4 regions of the Bradyrhizobium sp. 61 genome follow, and region 3 is predicted to be linked to each of the others. Evidence: riboswitches for the same ligand, from Rfam matches in the RefSeq annotation. Region 3 holds a riboswitch; each other region holds the start of a gene.
What was found. Region 3 has a riboswitch for cobalamin ahead of IVB46_RS23165 (DUF1636 domain-containing protein). Riboswitches for the same ligand answer to the same signal wherever they lie in the genome.
Positions count from the first base shown of each region.

Region 1 (7,524 bases), on a different contig from region 3:
GGTGGGAGACAACGCGTATCCCACCCTTCTGCGTCACGGCGCTGATCCCGTTGCGAGACTGCTCCATATCGAAGGCCTCACCGGGCTCGCGTGTGAACTCGGCAATGGCACCGAACGTGCCGACGCTCCAGCCGGCCTCAGCGTCGGCAAGCTGGCTTGCGATCAGGTCCATGAGCGGATCGGCCGTCGTCATGAGGCTTCTCTCTCTCGCTATCTGACGTCGTAATTCGCCAGGCGAATGCCGCCATAGACGCCCAGTCCCGGCTGCAGAAAGCCGGTCGGATTTTGATAGTGCACATTGGCGAGATTATCGACCCGGCCGAACACCTTCACCTGGTCGGTGACCAGATATTCGGCTGCGACGTTGACGACAGTGTAGGCCGGAGCCAGCAGACGCAGAATGCTGAAGTCGCGGCTACCATCGACGAAACTCCCGACGTGCAACACGGTTGCGGAAAGTGTCAGCGGATCGATCGGATTCCAGATGACATTTGCGCTCCACTTCTCCTTCGGACGCCTCAGCAGCTCCAGTCCCGCCGTCGCATCCACCGCGCGGGTCAAAGTGTAGTCGGCACGAACGCGAAGCCGGTCCGTGATCGCAGCCGCGACGAAGCTCTCCGTGCCCTCCGTGATCGCCTTGCCGATATTGGTGTTGGTGCTCGTGAACGTCACGGGATCGAACGTGCTCTGGATCAGGTCGGTAATGTTGTTGCGGAAGTAGGTCGACCCGAAGCGAACGCGATCGCCAAACAGGGGTTGCTCGAAGCCGGCGTCGTATCCGACGCTTTCCTCTGGCCTGAGGTTGGGATTTGCAAAGAAGAAGAACGCGGGAAAGCTGACGTAAAGCTGGTTGAGCGTTGGCGCCTTGAACCCCGTACCGTAGCTTCCCTTGAACTTCGTATCCGTGACCGGCACGATCACGGCAGACGCCAGACGAAAGGTCGGATGTTCCCCAAACCGCTCGTTATCGTCCTGCCGGACGTTGGCCGTGAAGAAGACGCGATCCCGGAACTGGGACTGCAGCTCCATATATCCGGCCTTGTTGACGTTTTGCGCCGAGACCGTCGCCGTTTGCAGTGTTTCGGTCTCATGCTCCGCGCCAATGATGACATTGTTGTTGGGCGCGAGCTGGGTCGTGGTGTGCCAATCATACTTGACGCGGTCGCCGGTCGTGATCGTGGCCATCGCGTCGCCGGGCGAGATGTTGTAGTTCCAGTGATTGGTGTAGTTGACACCGAAATAGCTTTTCATCCGGTCGTCGAGAGCGGACCAGACCGCCTCCCCGCGCGTGAAGAGCTGGTGCACCGTCTGCGTGCTTTGCGCGGCCGCGGGAAAGCTCGCGGATGTGACGGGATCGAAGGTGTCTCCGGTAAAGCGCAGGGTGGCGTCGGTGTACCGCGCCACGCCGTTGAGCGTGAGGTTTTCGCTCAATTCGGCGCCAAGCTTCGTCGAATAGGTCATGTTGTCGTAATAGTTGCCGATCGCCTTCTGCCCCGGCGGGAGCAATTCGACCGGCGTCACCGGCACGTCGTTCGCGTGGAAATGCGCGACGTTGAAGGCATAGTTGAAGGGGTCCTGTGAACCGCTCAGACCTGCAGTTTGATTGAACGTTCCGAACGAGCCTCCCTCGACCGAGCCGGTGGCGCGGGCGGGACCGTCGCCCTTCTTCGTCACGATGGAGATCACGCCACCCAGCGCGTCTGCGCCGTAGAGACCGCCCTGCGGACCGCGCAGGACTTCGATCTGCTGAATGTCGGAGGTGAGCAACTGGCCGAAATCAAACGAACGGTTCGGGTTGCCGGGATCGCTGACATCGATGCCGTCGATCAGGACCTTGGTGTGGTTGGAATTCGTTCCGCGCATGAAGATCGACGTCTGTCCTCCCGGACCGCCGGTCTGCACGAGGTTCAGGCCAGGAACCGCGCTCAGCGCATCGGATGCGGTCCGGCGCTGATCGCGCTCCATGTCTCTGGCGGTCAGAACCGTCACCGAGCTCGCAACCAGATTGGTCGGAGTGACAACGCCCGTCGGACTGACGACGACCGTCGGAAACAGGTTGGCCGCGGATACCCCGGCAACCGGGGGCGACGCCGGCACCAGCTCGGGCTTCGGCAGCCGAGCGACGCGCCGCTGCTCGGGCCGGTCGGGCGCAGGCCGCGCGGCTTGCGGCTTGGCCGCACGCTCGGTCGGTGCGACCTCGACCGGCGGCAGCAGATCGGGCGATGCCGACTGCTGCGCCTGGGCAATGGACAGATCGAGCGAATACAGGGAAACGAACGCGACAACGCCGGCGCGGAAGCGCCTGGCGGCAAAGACAATACGGGACACTCTTGTAACCTCGGTATGACGTCAGTGGCACGTCACAGCGAACGAGGTTTCACGGCGGAGCTTTCGATTGCTCCGGTGAAGCTAATGTCTGTACTCCCCGACCGACATCTTCGCGTGTGACCACGGCTGACGGCAGGTCTCCTGGCTCGCGGGTCGTTACCTTACGTCGCCTTCCCAGGACCGAGATTCCCAGTGGCATATGACGAAAGATTCACCGCTTACAGTTGCGGGGGCAGCCGTGGCGTTGAGAATATCCCGGTATCGGGAAAACCTCGCACCACGTTCCCTTTTGATCTCCGTGAGGAGAACCGTCACCGGCCAATCTACGGGGCGGGCAAGCGGAGAGTCAATCGGCCGGTTGCATGACGGGCAAAGCACCGCACCGGAGATTGAGCCGGCGCAATCAGGCCGGCTCCCGCTCCGAACGCGTCCTGATCACCGCCCGCTCGCCGGCATCGACGAGCTGGCCGATGCCGGTGCGGCCCGCGAGCGCGCAGCGGATGATGTTCTCGGCAACGGACCTGCGAAAGCAATGGTCCTCGCCGACCGGGCGATTGCGGCAGACCCGATCCAGCGCCAGCTTCATGTTGATCCGGGTGCGGGTGTCGAAATGCTCGCTGATCATTCGCAGGGCCTCGATGCGTTGATGTCGGAGCGGAAACGCGTGGGCGTAGGCCGGGTTCCAAAAACGGACCGCGCAAGGCGTTGCGCAGAGCCGACTACGCCCGATCTCTTGGTCCTGTGACGGGCGGGCTACGCCCGACCTCTTGGCCGCTGGGCCTGAGCCCAGGCCGCGGTGACATCGCGCAGCGGAGCGTCGATGCGCCGGATCGGGGTCAGCTCACCGGAGGCCGAGATAATGGCTGTCTCCTCGCGGCGACAGCGCGGGCACACGAAGCGGACCTCGTGCGGCGACGAAGACCAGCTCGAACGTTTGACGTTGGCCGCCATCGGCCATGCATCGCAATGCGAGCACGACACCAGGAACCGACCGGGATCGAGCATACCCATTCCATAGGACTCCGCGTCCTACCTGCCCCTTCAATGACTAACCCATGTGAATCGTTCCGGTGCCCGAGCACCCTCAGCGCTAGCTCCAGCCCGCGCCGCCGCTCAGTGGGCACCCTTGAGGGTGCATGACGTGGTGCAGGTGACGGTGTTGCCGTGGTCGCACGCCTTGCAGGCGGCAACGCACTGGTTCATGTCGCGGGGATTGTAGGAGCTGTAGTGCCGCATCGCACAGACCGGGGTCGAGCCGGTGATGTCCTGCTCCTGGTTGCAGGCGGCCGTCATGAGCGCGAAGATAAGGACTGCGAGAAGGCGCATGGGATTGCCCTGGTGAGGAGCGGCAAAGCGACGTCAGCGAGATGCGCTGCACCGCAACGGACCTCGGCATTCCCAATGCGAGCAATCATGATCGCGACGCTCGCATCCTCAAAGGATGCGCGCCAAACATTAAGAACGGATTGCAGGCGGCGTCAGGCCGCGGCCTTGGTCGCGATCGCCTTCCGCATATCCACCGCCAGCTGACGATACTGCTCCGAGAGTCTCAGATAGAACTCGCGCTTGGTGCTGTCGGTGGCGAGCTTGGCAATCAGCTCGCATTCGGCGGTGAGCGTCTCGAACCGTTCCAGCCTGTCATGAAGTTCTGTCATCGGCGTGTCCCCATCAAACGCCACAAGGGACGTCAAACCTAAGCCCGGGAATTAGGTCACTGCGAACATCGTTATCGAGTAGAAGCGTTTTTTCCGGCAAGGGCGGTGCCGGCCCGACAAGAACAGCTATTTCTGCTCCAGCCGCCAGGCGCCGTCCCAATTGGCGTCCGGCGGATTGGCCTCGAACTGCGCGATGCGGCCGAGCAGCGCGCGCGAGGGACCGTCGCCGGGCACGGCTTCGAGCGCTGCATTGAACGCGGCGCGAGCCTCGTCGAAGCGCTGCGCGCGGTAGGCGGCGAGGCCTTCGGCGTAACGCGCGCGCAGGCTCTCCTGCGGGACGCTAAGCCCGTGCGCCTTGCTCATCACCTCGAAAATGGCCTGCGATGCGCTTTGGCCGGCCACCGCCAGACGATCGATCTCGCGCAGCTCGAGGTTCGAGCCGATCGCGTCCGCCGTGGCCTGCGCGATCAGGATCCGCGTGCCGTAGATCTTGTTGACCAGCTCGAGACGCGAGGCGAGGTTCACGGCGTCGCCCATCACGGTGAAGCTCATCATCAGCTCGGAGCCGATGCTGCCGGTCAGGACCTCGCCGGTGGCAATCCCGATGCGCAGATCGCAAGGGCCTGGCATGGCGCGGATGCCGAGCAGGTCAGGCAATTGCTTCTGCAACGCCGGCACCTCATCGGCCATGTCGATGGCGGCGTAGCAGGCGAATAGCGCCGGCTCGTCCTCCTCAATGAAGGGAGGGCCCCAATAGGCCATGATGGCATCGCCGATATATTTATCGATAACGCCGCGATGGCTCCGGATCGGCGCGGACATCACCGTGAAATAGTGGTTCATCACCTTGACGAGGCCGCGCGGGGTCATGCCCTCGCTCATCGAGGTGAAGCCGCTCATGTCGGAGAACATGATGGTCATCACCCGGCGCTGGCCGTCGATGGCGACCTCGGGCCGGTCGATCAGCCCCTGCGCCACCTTGGGATCGATATAGCGGCCAAAGGTCTCACGGATCCGCTCGTTGTGCCGCAGCTGCTCGATCATGCGATTGAAGGCGGCGGCGAGTTCGCCGATCTCGTCCTGGGTCGAGACCGTGATGGTCTTGTCGAAGCGGCCCGCCTCGACCTCGCGGGTGCCGGCGAGCAACAGCCGCACCGGTCGCGTGATGCCACTGGAGACGAGGAGCGCGAAAGCAAATCCGACCACCGCCGCGAGGATGGTGACGATGCCCGAAATGATCATCGCCTGGTGCTGGCGACCGATCACTGTCGCCGTACTGGCGAAGACCTGCTTCAGCATGTCGGCGCGGATCGCGTCGATCTTCTGGTTGAACTGGTCGCGTATGGTGTCGAGATGCTCCAGGGTCCCGCGCGCCTCCGTCATCTGCTTGCCTTCGACCTGCTTGAGGAGTTTTGCGTGGTCCTCATTCATGTCGTGACGCAGCTCGGTGAGAGCGGTTTCGATGCGGGTCTCGATCCGCGCCAGCCCGGCATTGTCGGAAGGCGTCCTCTTGTCGTCGATGATCGCGTTGATGTGCGTGCGCGCGGCCTCGGCTTCCTCGTCGATCTTCCGATCGGCCTCCTCGAATTCGCGCAGGCGCGCCGCGTAGGCCTCCTCCTCCGAGGGGGCCTGCATCTTCATCATGACCATCCGCCGAAGCGCCACCGAGCGCTCCAGCGAGCGGATGTTGGCGCGCGCCAGATGGCCGTAGGCCGGAATGTAGCGATCGGTCAGTTCGTCGAGCAGGACGCCGACCTGGCTCGACATCACCATCGAAAGAATCGCGGTGACCAGCATCAGGACGATCAATCCGAGGGCGATCCCGACGATCTTGCGCCTGATCGACTGGTTGAAAAGTGGCATGAGCGGTGGGGGTAAGAGCTGAAAGGACCGGTTGGGAACTCAATACACCGGTTTTGGCGGCGGGAACACGCGCAATCTGGCCCTTGCGACGCCCCTGACCGCGCGCAACCGTCGCGCGAGCCCTATTCGTTAACAAAGGTTGAAGGCATTGCCCTTTCCGCCATTTCGGAAGTTCCCGAGTTCCCATCGGTATTTTGCCGCATTGTTGAAGGAGCGTGAGGACTGCGAAACGATGTCGTGGCATCGTTTTGGGTGTCGTCTTTGATTCTCAAGCCGCATGTCGTCGCGGACCTTGGTTTGTAGTGGTTTCGCAGGGGGACCATCGAATGAACCAGTGCCTACGCTCGCTCGCGTGTGTCGTTGCCGTGGCCGCATTGGCCCTTCTTCCTGCCGAGCTGGCAGCGAAGAGCAGTCACAAATCGTCGGCGTCAAAGAAAACGCATGAGACGAAAGCCGGCGGCAAGCAGCGTCACGCTGCCGCGAAGTCGCGCCATGGCAAGCACGCCGAGGCCAAGCGCAAGTCGAAGAAGAACGACGAGCCCTCGGACAAACAGGCAGCCCCGCCGCTCACCGGCGACCTCGCCGCGCTGAAGGACGCCATCGATCTCGCGCGCAAGGGCAAGACCGACGATGCGAGCGCGGCGCGCGACCGCATTGCCGACCCGGCCGGACAGAAGCTCGCCGACTGGTTCATGCTGCGCCATTCCGAGAGCACGGCACCTTTCAAGCGCTACGCCGCCTTCCTCGCCGCCAATCCGGACTGGCCGAGCAGCGCCCTGCTCCGCCGCCGCGCCGAAGCGCGGCTGTGGCAGGAGAAGAGCGACGCTGCGACCGTGCACAAGTTCACGATGGACCGGCCGACCAGCGCCAAGGGCAAGTTCGCGCTCGCCCGCGTGCTCCTGAGTGAAGGCGACAATGACAGGGCTACGCGTCTGGTGCGCGAGGCCTGGCGTACGGACGAATTGTCCGAGCGCAGCGAGGAGGATTCCTACGAGGCGTTCCGCGATCTCCTGACCGCTGACGATCATCGCGCCCGCATGGACAAGCGCCTCGGCGCCAAGGACTATGCAGGTGCGCGTCGCGCGGCCAAGCGGCTTGGCGAAGATGCGCTCGCAATCGTCAAGGCCTGCTCGGCGGTCACCGGCAAGGCCAACAAGGCCAAGGATTATCTCGAGGACGTCTCGACCGAAGCACGCCGCGATCTCGGCTACGTCCTCTGCCGCGCGCAGTGGCATCTCCAGAACGACCGCATCGACGACGCCGCCGAGGTGATCCTCGCCGCCGCGCCAGACACGATGGCGGCCCAGGACACCGATGCCTGGTGGCGCGAGCGGCGCCTGCTCGCGCGAAAGCTGCTCGACCAGGGCAAGTTCAAGACCGCCTACGACGTGGTGCGCGCGGCGGCGGTGCCCGCGATGGAAGTCTATCGCGTCGACTACCACTTCATGTGCGGCTGGATCGCGCTGCGCTATCTCGACGATCCCAAGGCGGCCATGATGCACTTCGCCGCGATCGACGAAGGCTCCGCCAATCCGATCGCGCTGTCGCGGGCGCATTACTGGCGCGGCCGCGCGGCCGAGGCGATGGGGGCGACGGCGGATGCGCGCATGAGCTATCAGGCCGCCGCGCGCTATCCGACCGCCTATTACGGCCAGCTCGCACGCGCCAGGCTCGGCCT
Region 1 is NZ_JADPIU010000035.1:106,259-113,782, reverse strand. Features, by position in the region: gene IVB46_RS10940 (hypothetical protein) at 1-193, opposite strand, end outside; gene IVB46_RS10935 (TonB-dependent receptor) at 211-2,328, opposite strand; cobalamin riboswitch at 2,442-2,656, opposite strand; gene IVB46_RS10930 (hypothetical protein) at 2,732-2,953, opposite strand; gene IVB46_RS10925 (hypothetical protein) at 3,082-3,339, opposite strand; gene IVB46_RS10920 (hypothetical protein) at 3,442-3,654, opposite strand; gene IVB46_RS10915 (hypothetical protein) at 3,807-3,983, opposite strand; gene IVB46_RS10910 (adenylate/guanylate cyclase domain-containing protein) at 4,110-5,846, opposite strand; gene IVB46_RS10905 (lytic transglycosylase domain-containing protein) at 6,173-7,524, shown strand, end outside.
Region 1: it holds a riboswitch for cobalamin, as region 3 does, so the genes downstream of both, IVB46_RS10935 (TonB-dependent receptor) here and IVB46_RS23165 (DUF1636 domain-containing protein) in region 3, are expected to answer to the same signal.

Region 2 (7,524 bases), on a different contig from region 3:
CACCGCCGGCATCGTGACGCCTGTTGCGATCGGCTACATCCTCTCCGCCACCGGATCGTTCAACGGCGCGTTGCTGTATGTCGGCCTGCATGGGCTGCTGGCCGTGCTCTGTTACTGGGTCATCGTCGGGCCCATCGAGCGTCTCGTCATTCGCGAAGGCAGCGGGCTGATCCGCTCCGCGCCGGTCGCTGCCGAATGACATCATTTCCCGCAAATCCACCTCGATAGGAGAAAGCCATGAACTACCAGGTCAACGCGCGCATTATCGCCAACCCGCTCGCGGCAGGGCTCGCAGCCGGGGAAGCGACGACGGACCGGATCGCATGGGTGAGGACGTCGCTCGTCTTCCTGCCGCTCGCCCAGGCAATCAGCGATGCCAAGGTTCTCACCGGCCGGCAAAAACCCCTCACCGAGATCGCCTTCCTGTTTGCCGAGATCGAGACGGAGAACGGCCACAGCGGCATCGGCTACAGCTATTCGAAGCGTGCCGGTGGTCCGGGGCAGTTTGCGCACGCCAGGGAGATCGCCGGCGAGCTGATCGGCGAGGATCCGAGCGACATCGCGCGTCTGTGGGACAAGCTCGTCTGGGCCGGCGCCTCGGTCGGCCGCAGCGGCATGTCCACGCAGGCCATCGCCGCCTTCGACATCGCGCTGTGGGATCTCAAGGCCAAGCGCGCCAAGCTGCCGCTGGCAAAGCTGCTCGGCGCCCATCGCGATTCCGTTCGTTGCTACAACACCTCCGGCGGATACCTTTCGATGCCGATCGAGGAGGTGAAGGAGCGCGTCAGCATGGCGCTCGACAGGGGCATCGGCGCCATCAAGCTGAAGGTCGGCCAGCCCGACCCGATGGTCGACCTCAAGCGCATCGAGGCGGTTCGCAACCACATCGGCGACGTTCCGCTGGCGATCGACGCCAACCAGCAATGGGACCGCACCACGGCGCTGCGCTTCGGCCGCATCGCCGAGCAATTCAACCTGACCTGGATCGAGGAGCCGCTCGACGCCTACGACTACGAAGGTCATGCGGCGCTGGCAGCCGAGCTTGCGACCCCGATTGCGACCGGCGAGATGTTGACCAGCATCGACGAGCATTACGAGCTGATCCGCAACAATTCGGTCGATTTCATCCAGCCGGATGCGCCGCGCGTCGGCGGCATCACGCCGTTTCTCAAGATCCTCGCGCTCGCCGACCACAAGAAGCTCCAGCTCGCGCCGCACTATTGCATGGAGATCCATCTGCATCTGACCGCGGCCTATGCCCGGGAGCCCTGGGTCGAGCATTTCGAGTGGTCGGAGGCGATGTTCAACGAAAAGCTCGAGGTCGTGAACGGCCGCATGATCGTGCCGAACCGGCCGGGCCTCGGCTTCAGCCTGTCGGAGCAGGCGCGCGCCTGGGCCCGTGACGTCCACGAGGTCGGAAAGCGGCGCTGAGGGAGGATGGCCATGTACGAACCAAAGACGAAGCTTAGTCCCCTGGATCCGTCTGTCATCCGCCGGCTGAAGGATGTCTCCTCGGGTTCGCTGACCACCGAGCTGTTCAAGAAAGGCCTGCGCCAGTGCTTTCTGGTCGGGCTGGTGCCGATGAACAAGGACGCGGTCCGCTTCGCCGGTGAAGCTTTCACCATGCGGATGATCCCGGCGCGAGAGGATCTCGATACCATAGAGACGCTCACGCCGTATCCGAACGCGGACAATCTGCAGTGGGAAGCGGTCGAGAGCATCCCGCCCGGCCATGTCCTGGTGATCGACAGCCGTAACGATCCGCGCGCGGCATCCGCGGGCGCCATGCTGCCGACGCGGATGAAGGTGCGGGGCGCCGCGGCCATTGTCACTGATGGCGCGTTTCGTGACGGCCAGGAGCTGGCGCGGCTCGATTTCCCCGCCTATGCCCGGCAGGTCACGGCATCGACGCGGTTGTCGTATCATCGCGTCGCGGATCTGAATATTCCGATCGCCTGCGCCGACGTGGCGGTCTACCCGGGCGACATCATCGTCGGTGACGGTGACGGCATCACGGTCGTGCCACGGCATTTGGCCGCCGAAATGGCCGACCTCTGCGAGAGGCGGGACCAGCTCGAGAAGTACCTGTCGTATCGTATCAGTGCCGGCGAGCCGCTCTACGGCGTCTATCCGCCCACACCTGCCGTGCGCGCCGACTTTGAGGCCTGGAAAAAGGCCGGTGCGGATCCGGCGAGGGCCACGACGATCCGGGCGGGAGCCTGACATGAGCAAGACATCGCCCGCCGCCATGGAGGCGACGATCCGTCGCTATTTCGACGCCTGCAACGCCGCCGACTACGATGCCTTGATGGCCTGCTTCACGGCGGACGCGGTTCACTACTTCCCGCCCGGCTTGCCGGACATTCCATGGCGTGGCGCCGATACCATCGCGCGCAAATGGATCTGGTGCGTCGAGAATCTCGGTTCGCGATGGACGATCGAAAAGATTCTTTGCTCGTCGGCGTCGCCGGAAGCCGTGATCGAATGGACGCACTGGAAGCGCAAGCAGGGCACGGCGCTTCGCGGCGACGAATGGTACGCGTTCGAAGGGGCGAGCGGACGCATCAAGGAGATCAGGGCTTATTATGCGGCGCCCGCCGATCCCTCGGCCCGGATCTGCGAGCTCGTCGATTTCGACTATCGCGATCGCGGCTATCACCTTTCGTCCGAATAGCGTCGGGCGGCCGCGCCGTTCCTTGGCGGCGAGGGCGCCTTCACCGCCGTCATTGTGACGCGCATCGGGCTGACCAGCGGTCTGAATCGCCGGCCTGCGATGCGCGCCGTGCAGCGAAACGAGGACCTTTGCGGAGAAGCACCTCGGTGCAATCAGGGCGAAAATTGCGGAGCTGCGTGTGCTGGAAGCGACAGTGGCGTCGCTGGTGAGCGGCTGCGAGGCGACATGCAGCGGCAGCGTCGCGCCGGACTGTGTGATCTTGCAGTCGGGCCGTGGGTCACGCAGCGCGCCAAGCTGAAGAGCGATCCAAGTGCGAATTCCCGCATTCCACAGGGAACAGGGCTCATGACCCGCAACGAATCGTTGACACCCGGCTGCATATGTCACCACATGTGGGCGTCACGGTTCCGCTGGATCGCAAGATTTAGTGGCTAAGAGGGAAGCCGGTGAACCGCGCGAGAGCGCGGAATTCCGGCGCTGCCCCCGCAACTGTCAGCAGCGAGCTGCTTCCGAACAATCGTCACTGGTGCCTTTCGCACCGGGAAGACGGGAAGTGGGCGACGACCTGCGAGCCAGGAGACCTGCCGCGACAATCTGAACGTCCACGGGCGGGGTGTCCGGCGGTCGCTTGCATGCACCGCCCGGCAACTCTGCTGCCGGCGTTTCTGCAGCGTCCTTCCTTACAGCCCCGTTCAAACACAACGCGCGCATCACGGGGCCCATTGATGTCACTGAACCTGCACGACGCGGACACCGCTTCCGCACCCATCGTTCATTTGCGTCCACTATCGCTTGCGCCTGCTTCGAGCGAGCCGGCCATGCAGATCATCCGCCGCAATGGAAAAGTCTCGCCGTTCGATTCCGCTAAGATCGCGGTCGCCATGACCAAGGCCTTCCTCGCGGTCGAAGGCACCAGCGCGGTCGCCTCGCGCCGCGTCCATGAGAGCGTGGAGCAGCTGACGGCCGAAGTCGTCACTGCGCTGATGCGGCGGGCAGGCGAGGGACGCACCTTCCATATCGAGGACGTGCAGGACCAGGTCGAGCTCGCCTTGATGCGGAGCGAGCACCACAAGGTCGCGCGCGCCTATGTGCTGTACCGCGAGGAGCGGTCGCGCCAGCGCGCCGAGGAGGCGGCCGCGGAAGTGACGCCCGCTGTCGCGCCGGCACTTCATGTCACGCTCGCCGACGGTTCGCGCGTTGGTCTCGACACCAAGCGGCTCGCGCTGATTATCGGCGAAGCCTGCGCCGGTCTCGACGGCGTCTCTGCGGCACCCGTGCTCACCGAGACCACCCGCAATCTCTACGACGGCATCAGCCAGGACGAACTGGCACTGGCCTCGATCATGGCCGCGCGCACGCTGGTCGAGCAGGAGCCGAACTACGCCTATGTCAGCGCGCGCCTGCTGCTGGACAAGCTGCGCGGCGAGGTGCTGTCCTATGTCCATGCCGTGCCGACCTCCGCCTCGCAGGCCGATATGGCTGTACGCTATGCCGAATATTTCCCGGCCTACGTGAAGACCGGCATTGCCGCCGAACTGCTCGATCCTGAACTGGCCCGCTTCGACCTCGGCCGGATCGCGGCTGCACTCAAGCCCGAGCGCGACCTGAACTTCCAGTTCCTTGGCCTCCAGACGCTGTACGACCGCTACTTCCTGCACGTCCGCGGCAAGCGGATCGAACTGCCGCAAGCCTTCTTCATGCGCGTCGCGATGGGTCTTGCGGTTCGCGAGATCGACCGAGAGGCCAAGGCGATCGAGTTCTACGATCTGCTGTCATCGTTCGACTTCATGGCCTCGACGCCGACGCTGTTCAATTCGGGTACGCTGCGTCCGCAATTGTCGTCCTGTTTTCTCACAACCGTCTCGGACGACCTCGACGGCATCTTCAAGTCGATCAAGGACAACGCGCTGCTGGCAAAATATTCCGGCGGCCTCGGCAACGACTGGACGCCGGTGCGCGGCCTCGGCGCCCACATCAAGGGCACCAACGGCGAGAGCCAAGGCATCATCCCGTTCCTGAAGGTTGCCAACGACACCGCCATCGCCGTCAACCAGGGCGGCAAGCGCAAGGGCGCGGTCTGCGCCTATCTGGAGACCTGGCACGTCGACATCGAGGAATTCCTCGACCTGCGCAAGAACACCGGCGACGACCGCCGCCGCACCCACGACATGAACACCGCCAATTGGGTGCCGGACCTGTTCATGCAGCGCGTCGATGCCGATGGCGAATGGACGCTGTTCTCGCCTGACGAGACGCCCGATCTGCACGATCTCTATGGCGAGGCGTTCAAGACCGCCTACGAGGCCTATGAGGCCAGGGCGAAGGCTGGCGGCATGCGCGTCTTCAAGACCGTGCGCGCGAGCGACCTCTGGCGTCGCATGCTGACCATGCTGTTCGAGACCGGTCATCCCTGGATCACCTTCAAGGACCCCTGCAATCTGCGTTCGCCGCAACGCCACGTGGGCGTGATCCATTCTTCGAACCTCTGCACCGAGATCACGCTCAACACCTCGGCCGACGAGGTCGCCGTCTGCAATCTCGGCTCCATCAACATGCTCGCGCATGTCGGTCCCAATGGACTCGACCATGCCAAGCTGAAGCGGACGGTGACGACAGCAGTACGGATGCTCGACAACGTCATCGACATCAATTTCTACACGATCCCCGAAGCGCGCCGCTCCAACATGCGTCATCGTCCCGTCGGGCTCGGCCTGATGGGCTTTCAGGAAGCGCTTCAGATCCAGCGCATTCCGACCGCGTCCGACGCGGCCGTGGCGTTCGCCGACACCAGCATGGAGGCAATCTCGTTCCACGCGATCGAAGCGTCGTCCGATCTCGCTGCGGAGCGCGGACGCTATCCGAGCTTCGAGGGCTCGCTGTGGTCGAAAGGCATTTTGCCGCTCGACTCCATCCAGTTTGTCGCCGATGCCCGCGGCGGGCTCGACGTCGATCGCTCCGCAACGCTCGACTGGGATCGCCTCCGCAAGAAGGTCACGTCCAGCGGCATGCGCAACTCGAACGTCATGGCGATCGCGCCAACGGCGACGATCTCCAACATCTGCGGCGTCTCGCAGTCGATCGAGCCGAACTATCAGAACCTGTTCGTGAAATCGAACATGTCCGGCGACTTCACCGTCGTGAACGAGTTCCTGGTGCGCGACCTCAAGGCGAGGGGGCTTTGGGACGAGGTGATGGTCTCCGACCTCAAATATTTCGACGGCAGCGTCGGCCAGATCGACCGCGTTCCTGACGATCTGAAGGCGCTCTACGCGACCGCCTTCGAGATCGACAGCGCCTGGCTGATCGAGGCGGCCGCGCGCCGGCAGAAATGGATCGACCAGTCGCAGTCGCTCAACCTCTACATCGCCAATCCCTCCGGCAAGAAGCTCGATGCGCTCTACCGGCTGGCTTGGCGGCGCGGCTTGAAGACGACCTACTACCTGCGCTCGCGCAGCGCCACGCATGTCGAGAAATCGACGTTGAAGGGCACCGACGGAAAGCTCAATGCGGTGTCCGCGTCAGTGGCGGTGTCGCACGCGCCGATCATGATACCGACCTCTGCGGTGCCGGACCTCGACGGCATCAAGGCCTGCCGGATCGACGATCCCGAATGCGAAGCGTGCCAGTGAGGAGATGACGATGCTCGACTGGTCCGATACCGAAACCACAGCGGCCGCTCCTGCCGTCTCAAGTCTCGCCACCGCACTGCGTCCGCAGACCCAGCTCAAGCTCGAGCCGGCCGACCCGACCGGCTTAGGCGCGATCGATCGCGCCGGCGGCCGCGTCTCGGTCGACGAGAAGCGGATGATCAACTGCCGCGCCGACGTCAACCAGCTGCTTCCGCTGAAGTACAAATGGGCCTGGGAGAAGTATCTCTCAGGCTGCAACAATCACTGGATGCCGACCGAAGTTTCGATGCAGGCCGACATCGCGCTATGGAAGTCGCGGGACGGACTGACCGAGGACGAGCGGCGCGCGATCAAGCGCAATCTCGGATTCTTCGCGGCTTCCGAATCGCTGGTCGCCAATAACATCGTGCTGGCGATCTACCGTCACCTCACCAATCCGGAGTGCCGGCAGTACCTCCTTCGGCAGGCCTTCGAGGAGGCGGTGCACACCCACACCTTCCAGTATATCGTGGAAAGCCTCGGCTTCGACGAAGGCGAGCTGTTCAACATGTACCGCGAGGTGCCGTCGATCACGGACAAGGCGGCCTGGGCGCTCAAGCACACGCAGCACCTGGACGATCCGTCGTTCCAGACGGGGACGCCGGATAGCGACCGCGCCTTCCTGCGCGATCTCGTCGCCTTCTATGTCGTGTTCGAGGGGATGTGGTTCTACACCGGCTTCGCGCAGATACTGTCGCTCGGCCGCCGCAACAAGATGGTCGGCATCGCCGAGCAGTATCAGTACATCCTGCGCGACGAGAGCATCCATCTCAACTTCGGCATCGACGTGATCAACCAGATCAAGATCGAGAACCCGCATCTGTGGACGGCGGCGTTCCAGGACGAGATCCGCGGCATGATCCGCGACGCAGCCGAATTGGAGGCCGCCTACGGACGGGACACGATGCCGCGCGGCTTCCTCGGCCTGAATGCTGCGCTGTGCGAGCAGTACATGCACTTCATCGCCAACCGCCGCTGTGCGCAGATCGGGCTCGCTCCGGTGTTCGCCGAGGTCGAGAACCCGTTCCCGTGGATGTCCGAGGCAATGGATCTGAAGAAGGAGAAGAACTTCTTCGAGACCCGCGTCATCGAATACCAGAATGGTGGTGCGCTGACTTGGGAATAGCACCGATCATGGCTATGCCGCGGGCGTGTCACCTGTGCTTAAACGGTGGCACGCGT
Region 2 is NZ_JADPIU010000035.1:117,541-125,064, forward strand. Features, by position in the region: partial or broken gene IVB46_RS10955 (MFS transporter) at 1-199, shown strand, start outside; gene IVB46_RS10960 (mandelate racemase/muconate lactonizing enzyme family protein) at 238-1,431, shown strand; gene IVB46_RS10965 (ribonuclease activity regulator RraA) at 1,444-2,223, shown strand; gene IVB46_RS10970 (nuclear transport factor 2 family protein) at 2,225-2,674, shown strand; cobalamin riboswitch at 3,060-3,278, shown strand; gene IVB46_RS10975 (ribonucleoside-diphosphate reductase subunit alpha) at 3,400-6,303, shown strand; gene IVB46_RS10980 (ribonucleotide-diphosphate reductase subunit beta) at 6,314-7,468, shown strand.
Region 2: it holds a riboswitch for cobalamin, as region 3 does, so the genes downstream of both, IVB46_RS10975 (ribonucleoside-diphosphate reductase subunit alpha) here and IVB46_RS23165 (DUF1636 domain-containing protein) in region 3, are expected to answer to the same signal.

Region 3 (7,524 bases):
GTGCCATGCGCGCCCATGTGCACGACGGCATCGATGGCCTGCCCGCGGAGCCAGAGATAGAACGCGACATAGGCATGGCGCGGCGTGCGGGCGAGATCGTGATAGTCGGCATCGCGCGTGGTCGCATCGCCGCGTTCGGGCTGAACCGCGATGACCGACCGGCCGCATCGGATCGCAGCGAAATGGAACGCGCCGTCGCGGCAGCTTGGGTCCTCCTCCGGCGCGGCCCAGGCCTGCGCGAGATCATCCTGCAAGGCTTGCGGCAGGCGCGAGAGCGCCGCGCGGTAGTCGGCGACGCTCCAGGTCAAGTTCTGCTTGAGCAGCGTCTCGCCGAGCGCCTGAACCGGCGCAACGTCGAAGCCGGCCTCTGTCAGGTCAGACAGCAATGCCTCGACCGACGCGAGCGCATCGAGACCAACCGCATGCGCGATCTGATGCGGACGGCCCGGGTAGTTCGAGAGCACCAGCGCCACCCGCTTCCCGGCGGCTGGCGCCTCCGCGAGGCGCCGCCAGGCCGCAGCGCGCGCGGCGACGGCCTTGACGCGCTCCTCAGCAGGCCGGTGCGCCAGATGCGAAAATTGCAGGTCGGGATCACGCTCCGCGGCCGATTTGAAACTCACCACGCCCGCAAACAGGCGGCCGTCGACCTCCGGCAGCACCACATGCATCGCGAGATCGCCGGGCGACAGGCCGCGCAGCGACTCCGCCCAGTCTTCGCGCCGTGCCGATGAGAGCGCGACCTGGAAGACGGGACACGATGCGGCATCGAACGGTGTCGTGCCGTCGTCGCCCATCGCCGAGAACGCCGTCGCGTTGACGATCGCGGCCGGGAGATTCGTCGCGAAATACGTCCGCAGCCAATCCGCAACGCCCGGAGCCTTCAGCGAGGTGACGAACACGCCGTACGCGTCAAAGCCGCGCTCGCGCAGCGCCGCGATCAGGGCGTCGACCGGCCCTGTATCCGCGGCGGTGAGATAGGAACGATAGAAGGTCACGAGCGCGAGCGGCTTTCCCTCGCCTGCCATCGGCGCAGCAATGACGCCACGCGCGGGATCGTAAAAGCCCATCTCAGGCACGTTCATCTCGCCGACGACCGGTCCTGCGTAAAGGCCCGAGGCCAGCGCGAGCTGCGCGATCGCGGCCTGGGCTGCAACAGGACCGCCGGTGTCGCAGAGCACCTTGAGCCGGCGCAACGTCGAAACCGGCAGGGTCGAGTAGGCATCGAGCCGCGTGTCGTCGCGGCCGTCGGCCGGCAGCACGGCCAGCACGATATTGCGGTCCTTCGCAAGCTGCTGCAGGGCCGCGAGCCCGTACGGCCAGTAGGATTCACCGCCGATCAGGCGCACCAGGATGCCGCGTGCCTGCGACAGCGTGCGCTCGATATAGGTGTCGACCGACAACGGATGCCGCAGCTCCGCGAGATTGGCGAGCCGCAGCGACGGCAGGCTGTTGCGGCCGCGCCGCCAGCCGGCCGCGAACGCGGCAAGGTCGGAATCCGAGTACGAGAGCACCACGAGATCGGCCGGGTCCTGGCCGATGTCCCTTGGCGTCGCGGTCTCCTCGAGACCGCGGCTCTCGCGGAAGACGACGTGCATCAGATACCAGATCCTGAAAGCCCAAGTCCGACCTTGATCGCGGCCTCGTCGATATCGCCGTGCTCGCCGATCATGACAAGCTTCGACTGCCTGAGAGCTGCGCCCCAAGGCTTGTCGAACTGGTGGCGCACGCGCTCGCCGACCGCTTGCAGCAACAGGCGCATCGGCTTGCCCGCGACCGCGATATAGCCCTTGACGCGCAGCACGTTCTGCTCGCGCGAAAGACGCTGCACCGACGCGACCAGTGCGTCGATGTCGGCGATTTCAGGAAGATCGATCACGACGGAGGCGAAATCGTCGTGCTCGTGATCCTCCTCGCCGTCGTGATGCGAGGGGCGCGCGGCGAGATCGTTCTCTGCGGCAGCGCCGAGGCCGAGGATGACACGCGCATCGATCACGCCATCGGTGACGGATAGCATCGGCACGCGGCGCGGCATCTCGGCGGTGATGGCGGCTTTGGCCGCTTCGATCCCTGCGGCGCCCGCAAGATCGGCCTTGGTCAGCAGCACGATATCGGCGCAGGCGATCTGGTCCTCGAACACTTCCGACAGCGGCGTCTCGTGATCGAGATTTTCGTCCGCCGCGCGCTGCGCTTCCACCGCAGCCGGGTCCGGCGCAAAACGGCCGGCGGCGACAGCCTCGGCATCGGCCAGCGCAATCACGCCATCGACCGTGATGCGCGAGCGGATCTCAGGCCAGTCGAACGCCTTCAGCAGCGGCTTCGGCAGCGCCAGGCCCGAGGTCTCGATCAGGATGTGATCGGGCCGCACCGGCCGCGCCAAAAGCTTTTCCATGGTCGGAATGAAATCGTCGGCGACGGTGCAGCAGATGCAGCCATTGGCGAGCTCGACGATGTTCTCCTCCGGGCAATTCGCATCGGCGCAGGATTTCAGGATCTCGCCGTCGACGCCCTCGCTGCCGAACTCGTTGACGAGCACGGCGAGCTTTTTGCCGTCGGGGTTTGCGAGCAGATGCTGGATCAGCGTGGTCTTGCCGGAGCCGAGAAAACCCGTGACCACCGTCACAGGGACTTTTGCGAGCGAGTTCATTCGGCGGCCTCCGGCACAACGGCAATGGGGGGAATGCGGGCAAGCGACTGCTTGCGGAAGATTTCGGGACGGCTGCGCCAGGGCACGAGGCCATCGGGCGCGGCGGCATACGCCGCAGCACCCGCGACCACGTCGCTCGCATGGGCCTCTGACAGACGACCATAGACATAGGACCAGCGGCCGGGCGCGCTGAGCGCAACTGAGCAACCTTGGCTGCATGCCGACAGGCATTCAACGGGAACCACATTGACGCCCTCGGGCACGCCGGCGTCGAGGATCGCACCATGCAGGCGCTTGCCGGGCGTCGTCTCACCCTCGTCGAGCGTCTGGCCGGCACGGCAGGTAATACAGACGTGAAGTGTGACGGTCATCGCCTCTTCCAGGATAAACAGCGGGAGGCGAAGAGGCACACGGACCATTCCCCCGAAGGTCCGTTTCCCCGTCGCGGAACACCCCGTCCGCCGGTCCAAAACTCGTCCGCGCTGGCAGGTCTCCCGGCTTGCGGAGCAGGGCTTTTGGCCCTTCGATCCCCGCCTTCCCGATCCCCTGGGGGATCAGTGGCTTCGGAAATCTCTCCGGTCACGGTCGCGGGGGCGGCTGCAGTTTGGACCCGAATCTTGTCGATTCGGACCCTATCGCATTCCCTCTTCGCCTGTCATAGGACAGGAACCAACGCCGGGCCACCATTTGCCCCCGGCCGCCTCTTGTCAAGCCGAAGGACCCTGTCAGATGACGCCTGAACCGGATACCCAAACGGCCGAGGAAACCGACGCCCGCCACGCCGCGAAAATGGCGAAGATCAAGGTCGCCCGCGACAAGATCATGGCGACCAAGAGCGGCGAGAAGGGCCTCATCATCGTCCACACCGGCGCCGGCAAGGGCAAGTCCTCCTCCGCCTTCGGCATGATCGTCCGCTGTGTCGCCCATGGCTTCCCATGCGCGGTCGTGCAGTTCATCAAGGGTGCCTGGGACACCGGCGAACGGCGCCTGCTCACCGGCCATTTCGGCGAGCTCTGCCAGTTCCATGCGATGGGCGAAGGTTTCACCTGGGAGACGCAGGACCGTGCCCGCGACATCGCCGCGGCGCAGGCCGGCTGGGCGAAGGCCAAGGAGCTGATCTCAGATTCCAATCTGCGCATGGTCGTGCTCGACGAGATCAACATCGCGCTACGCTACGACTATCTCGACATCGCCGAGGTCGTCGACTTCCTGAAAACGCACAAGCCGCCGATGACGCATGTCGTGCTCACCGGGCGCAATGCCAAGGACGAGCTGATCGAGATCGCCGACCTCGTCACCGAGATGACGCTGGTCAAGCACCCCTTCCGCTCCGGCATCAAGGCGCAAGCCGGCGTCGAGTTCTGAGCACGGCCCCAGGTTCTGAAAACACCATGGCGCGCGCATTGATGATCCAGGGTGCCGGCTCGGACGTGGGCAAGTCGCTCATCGTCGCCGGCCTCGCCCGCGCCTTCACGCGGCGCGGCCTGCGCGTTCTGCCTTTCAAGCCGCAGAACATGTCGAACAACGCGGCCGTCACCGTCGACGGCGGCGAGATCGGCCGGGCGCAGGCGCTGCAGGCACTGGCCGCCGGCGTCGAGCCGCACACCGACATGAACCCGGTGCTGCTGAAGCCCGAGACCGATGTCGGCGCACAAATCATCGTCCAGGGAAAGCGAATCGCGACCGCACGGGCGCGTGAATATGCAGCGATGAAGCCGTCGTTGATGGGCGCGGTGCTGGAGAGTTTCGAGCGGCTGAAGGCGCGCGCCGATCTGGTGCTGGTCGAAGGCGCCGGCAGCCCGGCCGAGGTCAACCTGCGCAAGGCCGACATCGCCAATATGGGCTTTGCGCGCAAGGCCGACATCCCCGTCGTGCTGGTCGGCGACATCGACCGCGGCGGCGTCATCGCCCAGCTCGTCGGCATCAAGACCGTGATCGACCCCGACGATGCCGCGATGATCGAAGGTTTTGTCATCAACAAGTTCCGCGGCGACCCCTCGCTGTTCGACGACGGCTACAAGCTGATCGAAGCGAAGACCGCATGGCGCGGCCTTGGTGTGCTGCCCTGGTTCGCGCGCGCCGGCGAACTGCCGGCCGAGGACGCGCTGGGCCTGAGTGATGCGCGAAAGCCGGGCCAGTGCAAGATCGCCTGCCTCGCGCTGTCGCGGATCGCCAATTTCGATGATCTCGATCCGTTGAAGCTCGAGCCTGGCGTCGATCTCGTGATGGTGCGGCCGGGCGAAGCTATCCCCGGCGACGTCCGTCTCGTCATCATCCCCGGCTCGAAATCCACCCGCGGCGATCTCGCCTTCCTGCGCGCGCAGGGCTGGGACATAGATCTCCTGGCGCATCACCGCCGCGGCGGCCATGTGCTTGGCCTCTGCGGCGGTTATCAGATGCTCGGGCGCAGCGTCGCAGACCCCGACGGCATCGAAGGCCCCGCAGGCGACACGCCGGGTCTCGGACTTCTGGACGTCGCCACAATGATGAGCCCGCAGAAGACGCTGACGCGCGTCGCGGCCGTGCATGCCGCCACGGACCAGCCGATCGACGCCTACGAAATCCACATCGGCCGCACCGATGGGCCGGATCGCGCGCGCCCGTTTGCGAAACTGAATGGAGAGCCGGAGGGCGCGATCTCCAGCGATGGGCGCGTGCAAGGCAGCTATTTGCACGGCCTGTTCACGTCGGATGATTTCCGCAAGGCGTATCTCGCAAAGCTCGACATTCCGGCAGGCAATGAGCCTTATCATGCGAGGGTTGAGAGCGCGCTCGATGCCCTCGCCGATCACATCGAACAGCACCTCGACGTCGGCGGCCTGCTCGCGCTAGCGCGCTAGCGCCTCGGCAAGGCGCGTCCATTCGGCTTCGCGGCCCGGAAGCCCGAGGCGGAGCCATGCCGGCTCTTTCGCGAATACGCGCGACCAGATTTGGCTACGCGCCAGTTTCTCCTGCGCAGCAAGCGCATCAGGCGTCTCGTAGAGACGAAACAGCGGCGCACCACCGACGAGCCGCCAGCCTTGCGACTGCACGATGTCGTCGAGGCGGACACAGTCGCGCGCAAGCCGCGCTGACGTCGCCTTGGCCCAGGCATCGTCACGCAAGGCGCGGCAGCCGATCGCGATCGCGGCTCCTGACACTGGCCACGGACCTGACGCCGCCGCAAGCTTCGTGATGTCGGTCGCATGGCCGAGCGCAAACCCAAGCCGCAGGCCGGCAAGACCATAGAACTTGCCGAACGAGCGCAGGATCAGCAGCCCAGGCTGATCCGCCTCAGATACGAGCGACAGCTGCGGGGCAGCATCGGCAAAACTCTCGTCGATGACGAGACGGCCGACGCGCGGCAGCAGCGCCAGCAAATCCTTTGGCGCAAAACGCCGACCATCGGGATTGTTGGGATTGACGACGACGGCGAGATCCGCGCCCGCCAGCGCGTCGAGCTCGCCGACCTCCTGGACATCCCAGCCTGCAGCCGACAAGACCCCGGCATATTCATTGTAGGTCGGCGCAAGGATGCGCGCGCGGCCGGCTGGCGCGAGTTGCGGCAGCAATTGAATGGCGGCCTGGGCACCGCCCATTGCGACGATCGGCGCGCTTGTGCCGTAGGCATGCTGTGCCGCCTGATGCAGGCTCTCGATCTCGGCGCGCGATGGCAGCGCGTTCCATGCACGCGCGCTCACCTCGCCCACGGGATAAGGCAGCCGGTTGATCCCGGTCGACAGATCGATCCAGTCCTCCGCGCGCCCGCCAAAACGCTGCTGGGCCAGATCGAGATTTCCACCGTGCTCGCGCATGTCCCGTTCTTTCACGCGAGGGCCAGGATCGCAAGCACGCCGGCGAGCAGCAGCATCGCGCGGCGGTAGATCGTCAACCCCTGGCTGATGTCCGCGGCAAGCGGATCGCGCGCGCCATCGTTGAGCCAGGGCTCATCGGTCGCGCTGCCGTGATAGATGCGGGGGCCGCTGAGCCGCACACCAAGCGCCCCGGCCATGGCCGCCTCCGGCCAGCCGGCATTGGGCGAGCGGTGACGGCGAGCATCGCGCGTCATGCACGACAGCGCCTCCGATCGCCGCGCTGCCAACAGCACGAACAGAAAGCCGGTGAGGCGCGCCGGAATGAAGTTTGCGACATCGTCGATGCGCGCGGCGGCCCAGCCAAAAGCTTCGTGGCGTTCGCTGCGATGACCGATCATGGAGTCCAGCGTGTTGATCGCCTTGTAGCCCAAAATGCCGGGCAGTCCGAACAGCGCGCCCCAGAACACCGGCGCCACGATGCCGTCGGAGGCATTTTCCGCAAGGCTCTCGATAGCCGCGCGCGCGATGCCGGCTTCGTCGAGCGTTGCGGGATCGCGTCCGACGATGCGCGAAACCGCATCGCGCGCAGCAGCGATGTCGCCGGCCAGCAACGGCTTCGCGACGGCAGCGACATGATCATGGAGCGAGCGCAAGGCGACCAGCGGCCAGGCCAGCACACCCACGAGTATGATCTCCGTCCATCCCCAGGGGAGCAAGGACTGAAGTACCCAGCCGATTGCGGCCGAGATCGCAATCACCAGAAGCGCTCCAGCCACGCCCGCAGCGCGGCGAAATGCCGGCGGATCGGAATCGCGATTCCAGGCGGCGTCGATGGCAGAGATCAGCCGGCCCAGCCAGGTCACGGGATGGCCGATCCGCGCGAACAGCCACGACGGCCAGCCCAGCAGGGCATCCACCGCCATCGCCACCGCCATCGCCCCCGCAAAAACCACGCCCACCTCCTGTCCCGCCCCTGTTGCGCAAAGCACGGCCCGAGCGCAAGCCCCCGGCCGCCTGATTTCGGCTTTGTCTTTGGCCGCGATTGGTGATTAGTCAGGCCCACAGGAGACCTTTATGGCCGTCATC
Region 3 is NZ_JADPIU010000064.1:290,167-297,690, forward strand. Features, by position in the region: gene cobN (cobaltochelatase subunit CobN) at 1-1,595, opposite strand, end outside; gene cobW (cobalamin biosynthesis protein CobW) at 1,595-2,644, opposite strand; gene IVB46_RS23165 (DUF1636 domain-containing protein) at 2,641-3,015, opposite strand; cobalamin riboswitch at 3,111-3,333, opposite strand; gene cobO (cob(I)yrinic acid a,c-diamide adenosyltransferase) at 3,374-4,009, shown strand; gene IVB46_RS23175 (cobyric acid synthase) at 4,036-5,484, shown strand; gene cobD (threonine-phosphate decarboxylase CobD) at 5,473-6,438, opposite strand; gene cbiB (adenosylcobinamide-phosphate synthase CbiB) at 6,450-7,391, opposite strand; gene cobU (bifunctional adenosylcobinamide kinase/adenosylcobinamide-phosphate guanylyltransferase) at 7,513-7,524, shown strand, end outside.

Region 4 (7,524 bases), on a different contig from region 3:
TCCACCGGCAGCTTCGTGTCGAAGCGATAGGAGGCGCCGGCGTTGGCGATGAAGTTCGGAACGTTGGGCGGCGTCTTGCCCGAATAGGACTGGAAGTCGCCATTGCCGTCGACATAGGTGAAGTCGATGAAGCGCGACTGCACGAAGGCGACGTTGCCCCATAGTTTCAGGCCCGCGACCGGATTGACCGCGGCGGCAATCTCGACGCCCTTGGAGGCCATCTTGCCGGCGACGTTGAAGAGGATGCCGCTTTCGGGGACGTAGACGTTCTTGCGCTCGATGTCGAAGGCCGAGAACGTGGCCTCCGCGCGCTTGTCGGCCGACAGCAGCTTCACGCCGGTCTCGTAGGTTCGCGACGTCGTGAGCAGCAGCGGCGTCGTGGGCCTGAGGATGAAGATGTTCGCCACCGTCGGGTCGGCTGCCGTCGCGTACTGGCTGTAAAGCATCACGCCGGGCGCGATGTCCCAGGTGTAGCCGATGCGTCCGGTGACCGGATTGAACGTCTTCGAGAAAGGATAGTTGGCTTTCAGGAGGCCATTCTCGTCGAAGCGGGTCCGCGACAGCTCGATATTCTCAAAACGGATGCCGCCGATCAGCGCAAAGGTCGAGGTCAGCTTGAGCCGGTCCTCGAACGACAGCGAGGCGGTGTCGAGATGGGTGTAGATCTTCTCGTCGCTGCGCGGGCCGTAGAGGCCGCGGTCCGGATTGAGGAGGTCGACGTAGTCATTGAAGAACAGCGTGTCCTGCGAGACGTTGAACTGGTTGCTGCTCGCCGCCACGGTGGCGACGAAGCGATTGTCCATTCCGCCGAGATTGGAATTGACGGTGAGGTCGGTGATGTTGCCGTAGAGCCGCTGCGCGTGATCGAGCGCCAGGCGCTCGCGGTAGATGCTCTGCGCGCCTGCGAAATTGCCTACGGTCTGGTCGAACGACGAGATCTCGTTGTTGAACCAGTGCCGGTGGGCGTCATAGCCATAGACCTGGCTTTTCAGCGAGATGTTGTTGGTGATGTCCCATTGAAAGCCGCTGCGCAGCCAGAGCTCGTTGGCGCCGCTGTGATTGTCGAGCACGTTGTAGTTCGTGGTCAGCGTGCGCGCGTCGATGGTGACCGGGACCGGCGTGCCGCCGCCGAGGTAATAGTTGCTCCAGAGGCCGGAGACGACGCCGTACGTCGGCACGATGCCCGGCGCGTTCGCCGGCACCAGCGGCGTTCCCCAGTAGAAGCGGTCGTTGTCCTGCCTGTATTCGGTCGCGCCCCAGATCCTCAGGTTCTCGTTGACGCGATAGTTCAGCTGGCCCGAGACGTTGCTGAGCTTGGAATAGGTGTCGTCGATAAAGCCCTTGTTGTTGAAATGGCTGATGTCGAAGCGGTAGTCGAGGCCGTTGATCAGCGTGCTGCCGCCCGATCCGTAACCGGCGCGATAGCCGTTGAAGGAATCGTAGGAGGTGAAGGCGTCGTTGACGATTGGTCCGGTGTGCGGCGCCTTGTTCACGTAGTTGATGGCGCCGCCGGTCGCACCGAGGCCCGCCACCAGCGAGTCCGGTCCCTTGATGATCTCGACCTGCTGGAGGCCAGCCACGTCCATGGGACGGCCGGTCATGGTCGACGGCCCGATCGGGATGCCGTTGTAGAGCGTGGAGATCTGGTCGCCGGAAAAGCCACGCATCGAGAAGATGGCGGGCGCGCCGGGCGCATCGCCGCCGGTGACGCCGACTGCAGCCTTGGCGACGTCGGTCGTGGTCCGGATGCCCAGGTCCTGCATCGTCTGCTGACTGATGACCTCGACGGTCGCCGGCATCTCGCGCGCCGTGATGCCGAGCCGGGAGCCGACGTCGGTGACGGCTGCCGTGTTGAGCGGCGTCTGCACCGGGCCGCTCGGAGCTTGCGTGGCCGGAACGGCGACAGCAGGGGCGCCACGATTGCGTCCCGCGGCGCGCCGGGCCGCGCGCTGCTTCTGAGTGCCGGGGCTGACAGCAGGAGCCTGTCGCGGCGCAGGCGGCGACACGATCACCGGGCCGACCTCCCGGGAGCGGTTGTCCTGCGCCGCGCTTTGCGCGAGCGCCGCGGACGACAAGGACACCGACGAGAGCAGAGTAATCAGGAAAGCACGCGATAACGCTGGCCTTGCGCCAGCACGGAAATGAAGTTTTTGCACGACAACGCTCTGCGGCGACGCAAACAAACCGTCACCGCGGTTGCCTTAGTCATCCACCTTCGCCCCAGGCGGCGGATGCACCGGCTACTTGTCCGACATCAGGGCACCCCGCCCAATGCGTTCGCGCGTGACCATGGCTGGTAGCAGGTTTCCTGGCTCGCGGGTCATCGCCTTCGACCACCTTCCCAGAGGCCCAAGCGGGGCTCCAGTGGTTCGTTTGGTCGTCGGCTATCCGCCTACAGTTGCGGGGGCAGCCGCGGAATTGCCCACTGAGGTGGACGCACCGCATTCCCTTGAAGAGTCCTTGCGGACACTACCGATCACGAAACTGGCATCAGGGGATGAGCGCGTCAACATCCGCGCGGGCTGTTCGACGGGCCGGTCGGTCGATGGTGGCCTTGTGTTGCTGTTTTGCACGATAGTCCTAGGGGCTGCGTCGAAACGTCCAACCCGGCCTCCGTGCGAGCCTGGGTAACGGACGCTTGACCACGATCAATGACTGCCTTTGGTGTCCGAATATGCTACTGAGGCCGAGTTCCGGCCCGACAAGGTAAGTCGATATTGATGCAGTTCGTCCGTACCATCCTGGCAGTCGCCATCGCCATATCCCTGGCGATGCTGCCGGTTGGCGCGTCCGCGGCGAACCTCGCAATGTCGTCGGATGGCATGCAGGCGGCCATGCACATGAGCGGCGATGCCGACATGTCGATGGACGATTGTTGTCCCGACATGAAGGGAACGGGCTCCCATAGCGGCGGCTACAAGTGCGGGATGGGCTTCTGCTGCGTCGGTGGGATCATCGCGCTCGGTGAAGTCAGGCCCGTGGCGTTCGAACGTCTCGCCGTCATGGCCAGCACGATGGCTATTCCCCCGGATCAGGTCGTTTCCTTCCGCAGCGGCAGTCCTCCTTTCCGACCTCCTCGAATCTGATCTCGCAAAGCCCGAGACGCGAGCGGCAGGTCTGCTCGCGACGACGACTGACGTGCGCGCTTCACGCGCCACGGCGAAAGATCAATTCATGAGGACAGGACAATGCTTTCCAAAATCAGCACCGCGGCTCTCGCCGCCACCCTTTCGCTTGCCGCTTCCGCCGCGATGGCGGGCGCGGGCGACTACGCCTTCGAGCCCGTCACTCCGCAGATGAAGAAGGGCGAAGACGTCACGCTCACCGTTCGCCTGACGAACAAGCAGACCGGCAAGCCGATACCGGATGCGGTCATCTTCAAGACGCGCCTCGACATGGCCCCGGACGGGATGGCCGAGATGGAATCGGCGGTCGCGCCGCTGCCGTCCAGGGAGCCGGGCGTGTACGCCTTCAAGACGGACCTGCCCATGGCTGGCCGCTACCAGATGACGCTGTCCGTGAAGGTGCAGGGCGAACCGGAGACCGTCACCGGCAAGGTGATCGTCACGGCGGTCAAGTGAGCGTTCGGGCGCTGCCCGGCGGCGCCCGACATTCCCCTTTTTCCTTCACACGGACGCGCGCTCCCGGGCGCGCGGATACACGACATGAAAACGCTGCGTCTCCTGACGGCACTTGCGCTGGGCGGTGGCCTGGTCCTGGCCGGCTACTACTGGCATTCGAACGGTGCGGGCTGGCTCGCTGAGGCCGACATATCATCGGCTGCGGCTGCCGCGGAGCGAACGCCGCTCTACTACCGCGATCCAAGCGGTGCGCCGCTCTGGTCTGCGGCTCCGAAGAAGGACGACCGCGGGCGGGACTATCTGCCGGTCTACGACGACGATGGAGCGGCCGTCGCGCCGGCGCTACCGAAGGCGCAGGCGGCTTCGCCGCGAAAAATCCTCTACTACCGCAATCCCATGGGGCTGCCCGACACGTCGACCGTCCCGAAGAAGGATCCGATGGGGATGGATTATGTCGCTGTTTACGAAGGCGACGACACCGACGACGGCACGGTGAAGCTGTCGCCCGGCAAGATCCAACGCGCGGGCGTGAAGTCCGAGCCCGTCACGCGGCGCTCGATCCGGGTCTCGGTGAAGGCGCCCGGCACGATCCAGCTCGATGAACGCCGCGTGTCGGTGATCGCGATGCGTGCCGAAAGCTTCGTGCAGAAGGTCGCCGACGTAACGACCGGCACACGCGTGAAGGCCGGCCAGCCGCTGATGGAAATCTACAGTTCGGCGGTGGCGTCCGCAGCGGCGGAATATCTCGCGACGATCACCTCCAAGACGGTCGGCGGTGTCGAGATGTACGGCCGCGGCTCGCGACAGCGGCTGGTCAATCTCGACGTTCCCGAGTCCGTCATTGCGGAGATGGACAAGACGCACACCGCGCCCATCGCCATACGCTGGTCTGCGCCGCGCGACGGGGTCGTGCTCGAACGCAATGCGATCGAAGGGATGCGGGCCAATCCCGGCGACGTTCTGTTCCGGATCGCGGACACCTCGGTGGTCTGGGCGCTGGTCGACGTGGCCGAGCGCGATCTCGGCAACATCGCGGTGGGGCAGTCAGTCGCGGTGCGCGCGCGCAGTTTCCCCGGCCGGACCTTCACCGGGACCATCGCCGTCGTCTATCCGCAGGTGAACCGCGACACGCGCACCGTTCGCATCAGGATCGAGCTCGCCAATCCGGACGCGGTGCTACTGCCCGACATGTACGTCGATGCCGACATCGACACGGCCGATGCCGCGCCCGTCCTGGCGATACAGGACAGCGCGGTGCTCGACACAGGCAGCCGGCAGGCTGTCCTCGTCGACAAGGGGGAAGGGCGCTTCGAGCCGCGGGAAGTCAAGCTCGGCCGTCGCGGCGGCGGCTATGTCGAGGTGCGCCAGGGTCTTGCGGACGGCGAGGCGGTGGTGACCTCCGCCAACTTCCTGATCGATGCGGAAAGCAACCTGAAGGCGGCGCTGAAGGGTTTTGGCGAGGCGGCGTCCCAAGCCTCCGACGCCGGCCCTGGCAATGCAACGGGAGATCACAAATGATCGCCCGCATCATCGCCTGGTCGGCGCGCAATCTGCTGCTCGTGCTGTTCGGGACCGGCTTCGCGGCCGCCGCCGGCCTCTATGCCCTGGTTCACCTTCCGCTGGATGCGATCCCGGACCTCTCGGATACGCAGGTCATCGTCTACACCGAGTATCCCGGCCAGGCGCCGCAGGTGATCGAGGATCAGGTCACCTATCCGCTGACGACGGCGATGCTCACCGTGCCGAAATCGAAGGTCGTACGCGGCTTCTCGTTCTTTGGCGTCTCCTTCGTCTATGTGATCTTCGAGGACGGCACCGACATCTATTGGGCGCGGTCGCGCGTCATGGAATTCCTGAACGGCGCGGCGTCCAGGCTTCCCGCCGGTGTCACCCCGACCATCGGGCCCGACGCGACCGGCGTCGGCTGGGTCTACCAATACGCCGTCGTATCGAAGGAATTGAACCTGGCGGACACGCGCACGATCCAGGACTGGAATCTGAAATTCGCGCTGGCCAAGGCCGAAGGCGTCGCCGAGGTCGCCAGCGTCGGCGGCTTCGTCAAGCAGTACAACGTGGTCCTCGACCCGCAGCGGATGCGCGACCGCGGCATCAGCATGCAGAAAATACGTGAGGCGATCCGCGCCAGCAACGCCGACGTCGGCGGCCGCACCGTCGAGCTCTCCGAGTTCGAATACGTCATCCGCGGCAAGGGCTATATCAAGAGCATCAACGATCTCGGCAACATCGTGCTGAAGACGAGCAATGGCACCCCGGTGCTGCTGCGGGACGTCGCCAACGTCGAGCTCGGGCCAGACGAGCGGCGCGGCATCGCCGAATTGAACGGCGAGGGCGAGGTCGCAAGCGGCATCGTGCTGCAGCGGTTCGGCGTCAACGCCCTCGACGTCATCGAAAACGTCAAGAAGCGCTTCAGGGAGATCGCGAGCAGCCTGCCGAAATCGGTCGAGATCGTGCCGGTCTACGACCGGTCGAACCTGATCTACGCGGCCATCGATACCCTCAAGCATACCCTGTTCGAGGAGAGCATCGTCGTCGGGCTCGTCTGCATCGTGTTCCTTCTGCATGTCCGCAGCGCACTCGTCGCGATCCTGATGTTGCCGGTGGGCGTGTTGATGGCGTTTGGCGCCATGAAGCTGCTTGGGCTGGGATCGAACATCATGAGCCTTGGTGGCATCGCGATTGCGATCGGCGCCATGGTGGACGCCGCCATCGTCATGATCGAGAACGCACACAAGCACCTCGAACGGGCGAGGCCCGACCAGTCGCGCGTGCAGGTTCTGATCGACGCGGCATCCGAGGTCGGCCCCGCGCTGTTCTTCAGCCTGCTGATCATCACCGTGTCGTTCATGCCGATCTTCACGCTGGAATCGCAGGAGGGCCGATTGTTCAGCCCGCTGGCGTTCACGAAAACCTTCTCGATGGCCGCCGCGGCGTTGCTGTCCGTCACCCTGGTGCCGGCGCTGATGGTGATCTTCGTCCGCGGCAGGATCGTCCCGGAGAGCAGGAACGTCATCAATCGCTTCCTGATCTGGGTCTACCGTCCCGTGATCAAGGGGGTTCTGCGCGCCAAGACGCTGGTCATCCTGGCTTCGCTCGTCGTGCTTGCGGTGACGATCTGGCCGGCGCGCCAGCTCGGCACCGAGTTCATGCCGGCGCTGAACGAGGGAACGCTGCTCTACATGCCGACGACGCTGCCCGGCATTTCGGTCACCAAGGCGGCCGAACTGATGCAGCTGCAGGACCGCATCATCAAGTCGTTCCCGGAGGTCGCTTCGGTCTACGGCAAGGCGGGACGAGCCGCCACTGCGACCGATCCCGCCCCGACCGAGATGTTTGAGACGATCGTCAATCTGAAGCCGAAGGAGCAGTGGCGTTCCGGCGTAACCGTCGACAGTCTCATCGCCGAGATGGACAAGGCGTTGCAGTTTCCGGGCGTCTCCAACGCCTGGACCATGCCGATCAAGGCGCGCATCGACATGCTCTCGACCGGAATCCGCACGCCGGTCGGTGTCAAGGTCATGGGCAATGACCTCGCCGAGATCGACCGGCTCGCGAAGCAGATCGAACGCGTCATCAAGACCGTGCTCGGCACGTCGTCGGCCTACGCCGAGCGCGGCATCGGCGGCTATTATCTCGAGATCGTTCCCGACCGTGAGGCGCTCGCCCGTTACGGCATCCTGATCCAGGACGTCCAGGACACCATCGCGGCCGCGCTCGGCGGTCAGACGGTCACGACGACCGTGGAGGGACGGCAGCGGTTCACCGTGAACATGCGCTATCCGCGCGACCTTCGTGACAACCCCAAGGCCATCGCCAGCGATATCCTGGTGCCGATGCCGTCGGGCGGCGCCGTGCCGCTCGGCGAGGTGGCGAAGGTCGAACCCGCGCGCGGGCCGACGTCGATCCGGACGGAGAACGGCCAGCT
Region 4 is NZ_JADPIU010000084.1:440,045-447,568, forward strand. Features, by position in the region: gene IVB46_RS35490 (TonB-dependent receptor) at 1-2,081, opposite strand, end outside; cobalamin riboswitch at 2,281-2,489, opposite strand; gene IVB46_RS35495 (hypothetical protein) at 2,721-3,086, shown strand; gene IVB46_RS35500 (FixH family protein) at 3,189-3,581, shown strand; gene IVB46_RS35505 (efflux RND transporter periplasmic adaptor subunit) at 3,666-5,099, shown strand; gene IVB46_RS35510 (efflux RND transporter permease subunit) at 5,096-7,524, shown strand, end outside.
Region 4: it holds a riboswitch for cobalamin, as region 3 does, so the genes downstream of both, IVB46_RS35490 (TonB-dependent receptor) here and IVB46_RS23165 (DUF1636 domain-containing protein) in region 3, are expected to answer to the same signal.